3 regions of the Curvivirga sp. genome follow, and region 1 is predicted to be linked to each of the others. Evidence: riboswitches for the same ligand, from Rfam matches in the RefSeq annotation. Region 1 holds a riboswitch; each other region holds the start of a gene.
The links. Region 1 has a riboswitch for cobalamin ahead of ACOQOA_RS02170 (DUF4198 domain-containing protein). Riboswitches for the same ligand answer to the same signal wherever they lie in the genome.
Positions count from the first base shown of each region.

Region 2: linked by a shared signal. The riboswitch ahead of ACOQOA_RS06040 (DUF1636 family protein) and the one ahead of ACOQOA_RS02170 (DUF4198 domain-containing protein) in region 1 are both predicted to bind cobalamin.
Region 3: linked by a shared signal. The riboswitch ahead of ACOQOA_RS13680 (hypothetical protein) and the one ahead of ACOQOA_RS02170 (DUF4198 domain-containing protein) in region 1 are both predicted to bind cobalamin.

Region 1 covers NZ_CBDCOT010000007.1:438,591-440,858, forward strand. The annotation lists gene ACOQOA_RS02155 (GDSL-type esterase/lipase family protein) at 1-109, opposite strand, end outside; gene ACOQOA_RS02160 (hypothetical protein) at 72-266, opposite strand; gene ACOQOA_RS02165 (winged helix-turn-helix transcriptional regulator) at 299-640, shown strand; cobalamin riboswitch at 838-1,071, shown strand; gene ACOQOA_RS02170 (DUF4198 domain-containing protein) at 1,251-2,045, shown strand; gene cbiM (cobalt transporter CbiM) at 2,072-2,268, shown strand, end outside.
Region 2 covers NZ_CBDCOT010000009.1:107,913-110,180, reverse strand. The annotation lists gene ACOQOA_RS06045 (ABC transporter ATP-binding protein) at 1-805, opposite strand, end outside; gene ACOQOA_RS06040 (DUF1636 family protein) at 802-1,167, opposite strand; cobalamin riboswitch at 1,333-1,548, opposite strand; gene ihfB (integration host factor subunit beta) at 1,863-2,150, shown strand; gene ACOQOA_RS06030 (LapA family protein) at 2,248-2,268, shown strand, end outside.
Region 3 covers NZ_CBDCOT010000009.1:1,739,916-1,742,183, forward strand. The annotation lists gene ACOQOA_RS13675 (methyl-accepting chemotaxis protein) at 1-326, opposite strand, end outside; cobalamin riboswitch at 496-717, shown strand; gene ACOQOA_RS13680 (hypothetical protein) at 748-1,011, shown strand; gene ACOQOA_RS13685 (methyl-accepting chemotaxis protein) at 1,198-2,268, shown strand, end outside.

The sequences.
Region 1 (2,268 bases):
AGGCAAGAATTCTGAGGTTTTCAGCATAGGCGCTGGTTGTGCTGAAAATTAAGAAAACTAAAGTTAATAATTTAGGATATGTTTTCAGGTGTATCTTTGTCTTCATCATACAGGCTTTCTTCAATCAAATATAAGGTCAAAATTTCGATGTTGATCAGTGAAAGTGTTTCATTCTGATCAAGGGTCCAATTCAGAATGTTTAAAACGATCACGATCAGACGGTTTACGATATATAATTTACAAATAACCGAAGGTGTAGTACGCACCTTTTAGTGCCTATAAGATTTATGGAAATAAGATGACTGATAGACCTGTACCAGATCCCTATAATGCAAATTGCCCTTCCAGATATGTGATTGAAGTTATCGCAAGTAAGTGGTCATTGTTACTTTTACCGGCATTAATGGACGGACCGAAAAGAAATGGACAATTGATGCGCCAAATTCAGGGGATATCGCAAAAAATGTTGACCCAAACTTTGAAAGCCCTTGAAGAGTATAATTTGGTGCAACGGTATGATTATCAAGAAGTACCGCCGAAAGTTGAATATACTCTCACAGAGCAAGGGCGCTCGCTTGTCGGAATTATTGCGGATTTGGATCAGTGGGTCATTGATCATTTTTACGAGTTAAAAAAATAAAATTTCCTGTTATTTAATACTTCCTGTTATTTAATACATCGAATCTAATGGGCTTTTAACTGATGTAATAAGGTGGAAAAGATCTCTGTTGAAGGGGGGTATGTTTTCGTTTCCGTAAGGATAAATGTCGTATTTCAATGCTAGGCAAAGAAAGTGCGTTCGCTAGCGCGATTTTTCATTGACGAAATTTATAAATTCAGTAGGTTGCGGGTGATGGTTCTCTGAAGATAAACTTCTAGGAGATTAAAAGGGAACACGGTGAGGCGTACCCATTAGGGACCAAGACCGTGGCTGCCCCCGCAACTGTAGACGGTGAGTTTTATCCATCAGTACCACTGGATGATGTTTTCCTTGGGGAGGACAATCCGGGAAGGTCGGATAAAAACCAAGACCCGTGAGCCAGGAGACCTGCCATCTGAAAAGGTCACGGGGTGTGTTTCTATATGTCTCAATCCAGTGATTTTTTTATTTTTTGACCTGACGCCGGGGTGAGCGTCTTGGACAAATGTTTTTGATTATTTCGAATTCATTGGTCTGCTTTTTAGCTCCCGAGCGTCTCCTGATCGCATGTCTAATGAGATATGCAAAGAATAAGAATTTGGAGACAGAGATGAAATCTTTATTCCTTGGTGCTGCTGCACTGGTTGCCGCGACATTTTCCGCACAAACTGCATCTGCACATTTTCAATTGGTATATACACCAGAAGTAAATCTTGAGAAAAAAGCTGATGTGCCATTGAAGCTTATTTTCTGGCATCCGTTTGAAAATGGTCATGTGATGGATATGGGCCAGCCAAACGAGTTTTATTACGTTAACAAAGGCAAGAAAACAGATCTTCTTGGTTCTTTGAAACCAATCAAGTTCAAAGGTTTGGAAAATGAAGCTGATGCTTATGAAGCTGTTGTGCCTGTGAAACGCAATGGTGACTATGTATTTGTGATTGACCCAGCACCATATTACGAAGAAAGCGAAGATATCTATATTCAACAAATTACCAAGACTTTCTTGAATAAAGGTGACCTTCCAACTGATTGGAATGAGCCTGTTGGTCTTGAAACAGAGATCGTACCTTTGAACAAGCCAACAAATGTTTTGGCTGGATCTACATTCACAGGTCAGGTTTTGGCAAATGGTAAACCAGTTGCCGGAGCTGAGATTGAGATTGAATACATGGCTGCTGAACCAAACATTGATACAAACAGCCCAAAAGAAGCAACAGCAAACCCAATGCCAGGTGGTGCAGTTGTAGCGATTTCTGATGCCAGTGGTTATTTCACATTTGGTATTCCAAAAGCTGGCTTTTGGGGCTTTGCTGCGCTAGGTTCCGGCCCGGCCACAGAACATGAAGGTAAAGAACTATCCCAAGACGCAGTGATTTGGGTACGTGCATACGACGTTAAATAATACGTCTTTGAAGAAGGGAAACTGAAATGCATATCGTAGATGGTGCATTATCAACTGAGGTTTTGATCGGCGGCGCGGCTATAACAGCTGTTGGTCTTGGTCTTGGTTTAAAGAAACTTAACATTGAAAACATTCCGACTGCGGGTGTTTTAAGTGCAAGTTTCTTTATTGCCTCCCTTATTCATGTGCCATTGGGACCTTCCAGTGTTCACCTTATTTTAAG
Region 2 (2,268 bases), on a different contig from region 1:
CCTTTTCAGTTTGTATATCAGTTTCTAAGTGAGGAGCCTCATAAACCCGGAGAGGCTTTCCGGTAACAGGATGGAGGACATCAAGAGTTTCCATTCCAAATACATCCCGTACAATAGCAGGAGATAAGCTTTCTGATGGGGATCCATCAGATATAATTTTTCCTTGTCGAACAACAATCACACGATCCGCAAAATCATGTACGAGAGATAAATCATGTAATACAGCGATGACGGTTGAAGGTAAGCCTTTGACCAATTTGAGGATGTCTGCTCTAGCCCGTAAATCAAGGTGATTGGTCGGTTCGTCCAGCAACAACAATTCTGGCTGTTGTGCAATAGCACGTGCTAGGGAGGTACGTTGCCGTTCTCCGCCAGATAATGTTTGAATTGTTTGATCTTTGAACTTTTCTAAGCCACAAATTTGAATGGCTCTATCAATTTGATCTCTGTCTTCCTTGGCTTTTGAGGAATGTTGATGAGGAATACGACCCAGAGACACATATTCTTCTACAGATAGTAGAGGTTCAATTTGTTCAGATTGTGCCATGACCGCCATTAACTGCGCGCGCTTAAGAGGTGGAATGGCGGATAAAGGCATATCATGCAATTTGATCTCACCCATAGCTGGATTTAATCTGCCGGATAGATGTTTTTGCAATATTGATTTACCTGCGCCATTGGGACCAACAATGGCTATTTTCTCTCCTATTTTTACAGTAAGGGATACGCTATCCAATAGTATCTTGCCTTTTGTATCTTTGAAGCCAAGTTTATTGCAGGAGAGTATAGTCATTTGCGGTTTCATGATTGATGACCTTTGTCTTTCAGCTCAAATATGCTGGCAGGAATTCGGGCAATTGTTTTTTTATAGAGAGCTTTGGGGCGTTCTGATGCATTCGTCCAACCATTCGGCCGATTTTTGTATTGCATAGTGAATTCAGTTAAGGCTTTCACATCTTCATCTGAAGAGATATGTCCGAATAGATAGCTCGCTTTTCCAGTATCCGTGATGCCAACAGAAATTGAGTGCTCACATGCAGCCAAGCATTTAACTTGCTGTATTTTGATATCATTATCCAGTCCCGCTTGTAAGCGTTCAACGAGTTGGGTTGGGCTTAAATTTTCAATGTTTTTGGATTTACAATGTGAACAAACGGATATGATCATTACATCACCATATACCGATGTAAATTAGCACATAGACATTGCCCATTTAACTTTTGGGAATTTCTAATAAGGCTTACATCATTACCCAAACAGATATGGGGTTTTTGATGCTCAGCCTCTAAAAGCAGGAAACGCATTTATTGACCTCCCCGGCACACCTCGTCCGGATTAAGTTATATATGCGGCAGGTCTCCTGGCTGACAGATCTGACGTTTCCCCATCCTTCCCAATCAAAATAGATCAGTGGTTTATAGGGTTCACTTTCTGCTTACAGTTGCGAGGGCAGCTTCGGCTTTGGCTTCTGATGAATACACCGCACCGTATTCCCTTTTAATCTCAAATCAGTTTTCTTCATTGAGAACCGTAGAGCCTACTTACAGAAAATTGAAAATGAGCTCAAGAAGAAAATTATTCGCATTCTAAACTAGGAGGAGAAGTAACACTCATGCGCGAATTGCAATATTCAGACGATTTCTTGCGGTTTTATGCGTGGAATCTGATATATTTCATGAAATTACGCAGACTCTACTTGACCTGAAGCGGTTGTTTTGGCTAAGCTTTTAAAAGTTATGATGATTTTTCAGTGCCATAGAGCTAAAGGTGTAATTGAAAAATCGTTTGAAGCAGGGTCGAAGGCAAATTATTCGTTGCACTCATTGCACCTTTGACATGGGATTATACAACTGGAGCCCGACATGACACGTTCAGAACTGATCGCTCGTATTGCTCAACAAAATCCGCATTTGTATCATCGCGATGTTGAGCGCATTGTCACCACCATCTTTGATGAAATTACCGATGCCTTATGTCAGGGCGACCGTGTTGAGTTACGCGGATTTGGTGCCTTTTCCGTAAAACATCGTGAAGCGCGTGTTGGTCGTAATCCGCGTACAGGTGAATCTGTAAGTGTTGATGCAAAGGCGGTTCCATTCTTTAAGACAGGTAAACTTTTGCGTGAACGCCTAAATGGCGATGACGAATAACTTAAAGATTTTCCTCTTCTATGTCCTGTGATAAGCTTCTTTCGTCGGGGAAGAAGCTTTCCTAGTTTTTCATTATATCTCATAAGGATGTCTGTATATGCGTATCATCAATTGGATT
Region 3 (2,268 bases), on a different contig from region 1:
TTTGCTAAGAACTGATCAATAGCAAAGAAGTTTTGTTGTATAAGTTCAACGGAACGCACGAAATCAGAATGTGGATCCCCGTATTTTTCAAAATTAATATCGCGCTTACCTGCGGATATTTCTTCCAAGTCTTTAATAAGACTGACTGTTCTTTGATACACACGAAAGAAGTAATAGCATATCGCGATGGTTGCGCATGCAGCTATAACTGCAAATCCAATACCTACAATCCAGTCGACTGCTAGAAAGCTATATATGGTTAGAACCCATCCTAACATGGATGCAATCAGTAGAGTTATTGTTATCGTTTTTGATGCAGAATTCATAACCGCCCCCAGCGAAATAATCCCTTGATGAATATAAGAAATTCATCTTCCTGAACATAATGTATTATTGATGAAACTAAATTTATTCGCAACAATAAGATGATTTCTTTTAAAAATGATTAATTTTTGTCGCATATGATAAAATAATTTTTGCTGACTTATTTAATTTGTCATACATAAATTTTACGGTGCCTATTTGATAGGAAAAGGGAATTTGGTGCTGCTATTATAGCAAATTCCAAAGCTGCCCCCGCAACTGTAGTTGATCGTTCCCATAATGGATAAGTATGGGGAATTTGATACAGGCCACTGAAATTTTCTTTAAGGGAATTTGGGAAGGCGTATCTATAGATCAAAAGCCAGGAAACCTGCCGTGATTTGTGTTAACTCTCATCGGGCGGGGTGCCCCGGAAGGAATATTATGTATCAGAATACATCTGGCTCTATGTCATCTAACGCATCTATGATAATGGCGCGTGAAGTTTTTATGCATTGGATTTTAACAATGCCTGTTAATGCGTCTCCTGCGGTGGAAGCGCAAAAAGTTCTTGAAAAACAAGATAGTCCGCTGGAAAATCTTCCCAAAGAAGTACAAAAAGATCTTCGTCATATGTTACGTCAGGTTGCAGAAAATATTGCAGCTATTCCTAAAAGGCGTCGACGTAATCGCCAGTTAGCGAACTGATTTCAGGGCTTCTAACTTAATAGCCTATCTATGATAGGTTATTAATCTGATTAATCTAATATTAATTGCTAGCCATCTTCGCAAAAATCTGTTCCAATCTTCGTAAATAATAAAAAAAGCCTAGCCAAAACCATTCAAGGGAAAGTTTGTTGGAGTGTGGTTTTGGTTCAATAGGGAGATGAAGAATTGACCGAAGCTAATCAGGTTGAAACTGTTGATAAAAGGCAACAGGCCGAAAGGGCTGCCTTTACGGCTCTTAGAGATTTAGGAACATTAAAAAATACCATTCGGGGTGAGTTTGAGGGCACCGTACACCATGTACAAGAAGCAAGTGCCGAAGCTGAAGCTTATTCTGTAGAAGTTTCCAAAGCAATTGATGCTGTTAGGGCGTTATCAGAAACGGCGCGTTCTGGCGCAGTGGAAGCGACGCAAAATGTAGAAGCTATGGCTGCGGCTACTGAAGAGATGAATGTCTCAATTGGTGTTGTTGGGGATCAAATTCAAAAAACTGCACAACGCGCACATGGGGCGGCAAATGATGCGCATGCAGCAGGTGATGTTATTGAGCGGCTCGTTTCGGCATCAGATAAAATTGGTGATGTGGTGAAGTTGATTGCAGGTATTGCCGGCCAAACGAATCTACTAGCTTTAAATGCAACCATTGAAGCGGCAAGGGCTGGTGATGCAGGTAAAGGGTTTGCAGTTGTAGCTGGTGAAGTGAAAAGTCTAGCGAGCCAAACCGCAGATGCGACAAAAGATATCACGGATCAGATTTCAGAGATTCAATCCGTCACCAAACAGGTTGTTGATGCAATTCAGAATATTTCATCTGCTATTCAGGAAGTGGAAGAATATACAAGTGAAGTCAATCATACAGTTGGTGAACAGGTAGAGGCCGTTCAGGAAATTGGCCAAAATGCTCAACGGGCGGCCTTGAGTACAAGTAATGTAACGGAAGCCATTGAAAATCTATCTGCAGAAATGGCGAATGTTGAGGCCACGTGCGATAACCAACATAGTAAGTCGAAAGAAGTGCACGATCAGGTTGTGCAAATGGAACTGCGTTTAGCTGTTGCTTTAGAAGAAGATGACACAACCGAAAATCATATGCTTAGTCATATTCCTTTTTCCATGCGAGGACGTGTTGAGGGTATAGGCGTATTTGATGTGCAGAATCTTGCAGATACAGGGGGATATGTATTTGAGCCTTTCGCAAGTATGTTAGCCCATAAATCTGTGACGGTAGAGTTAATGCCG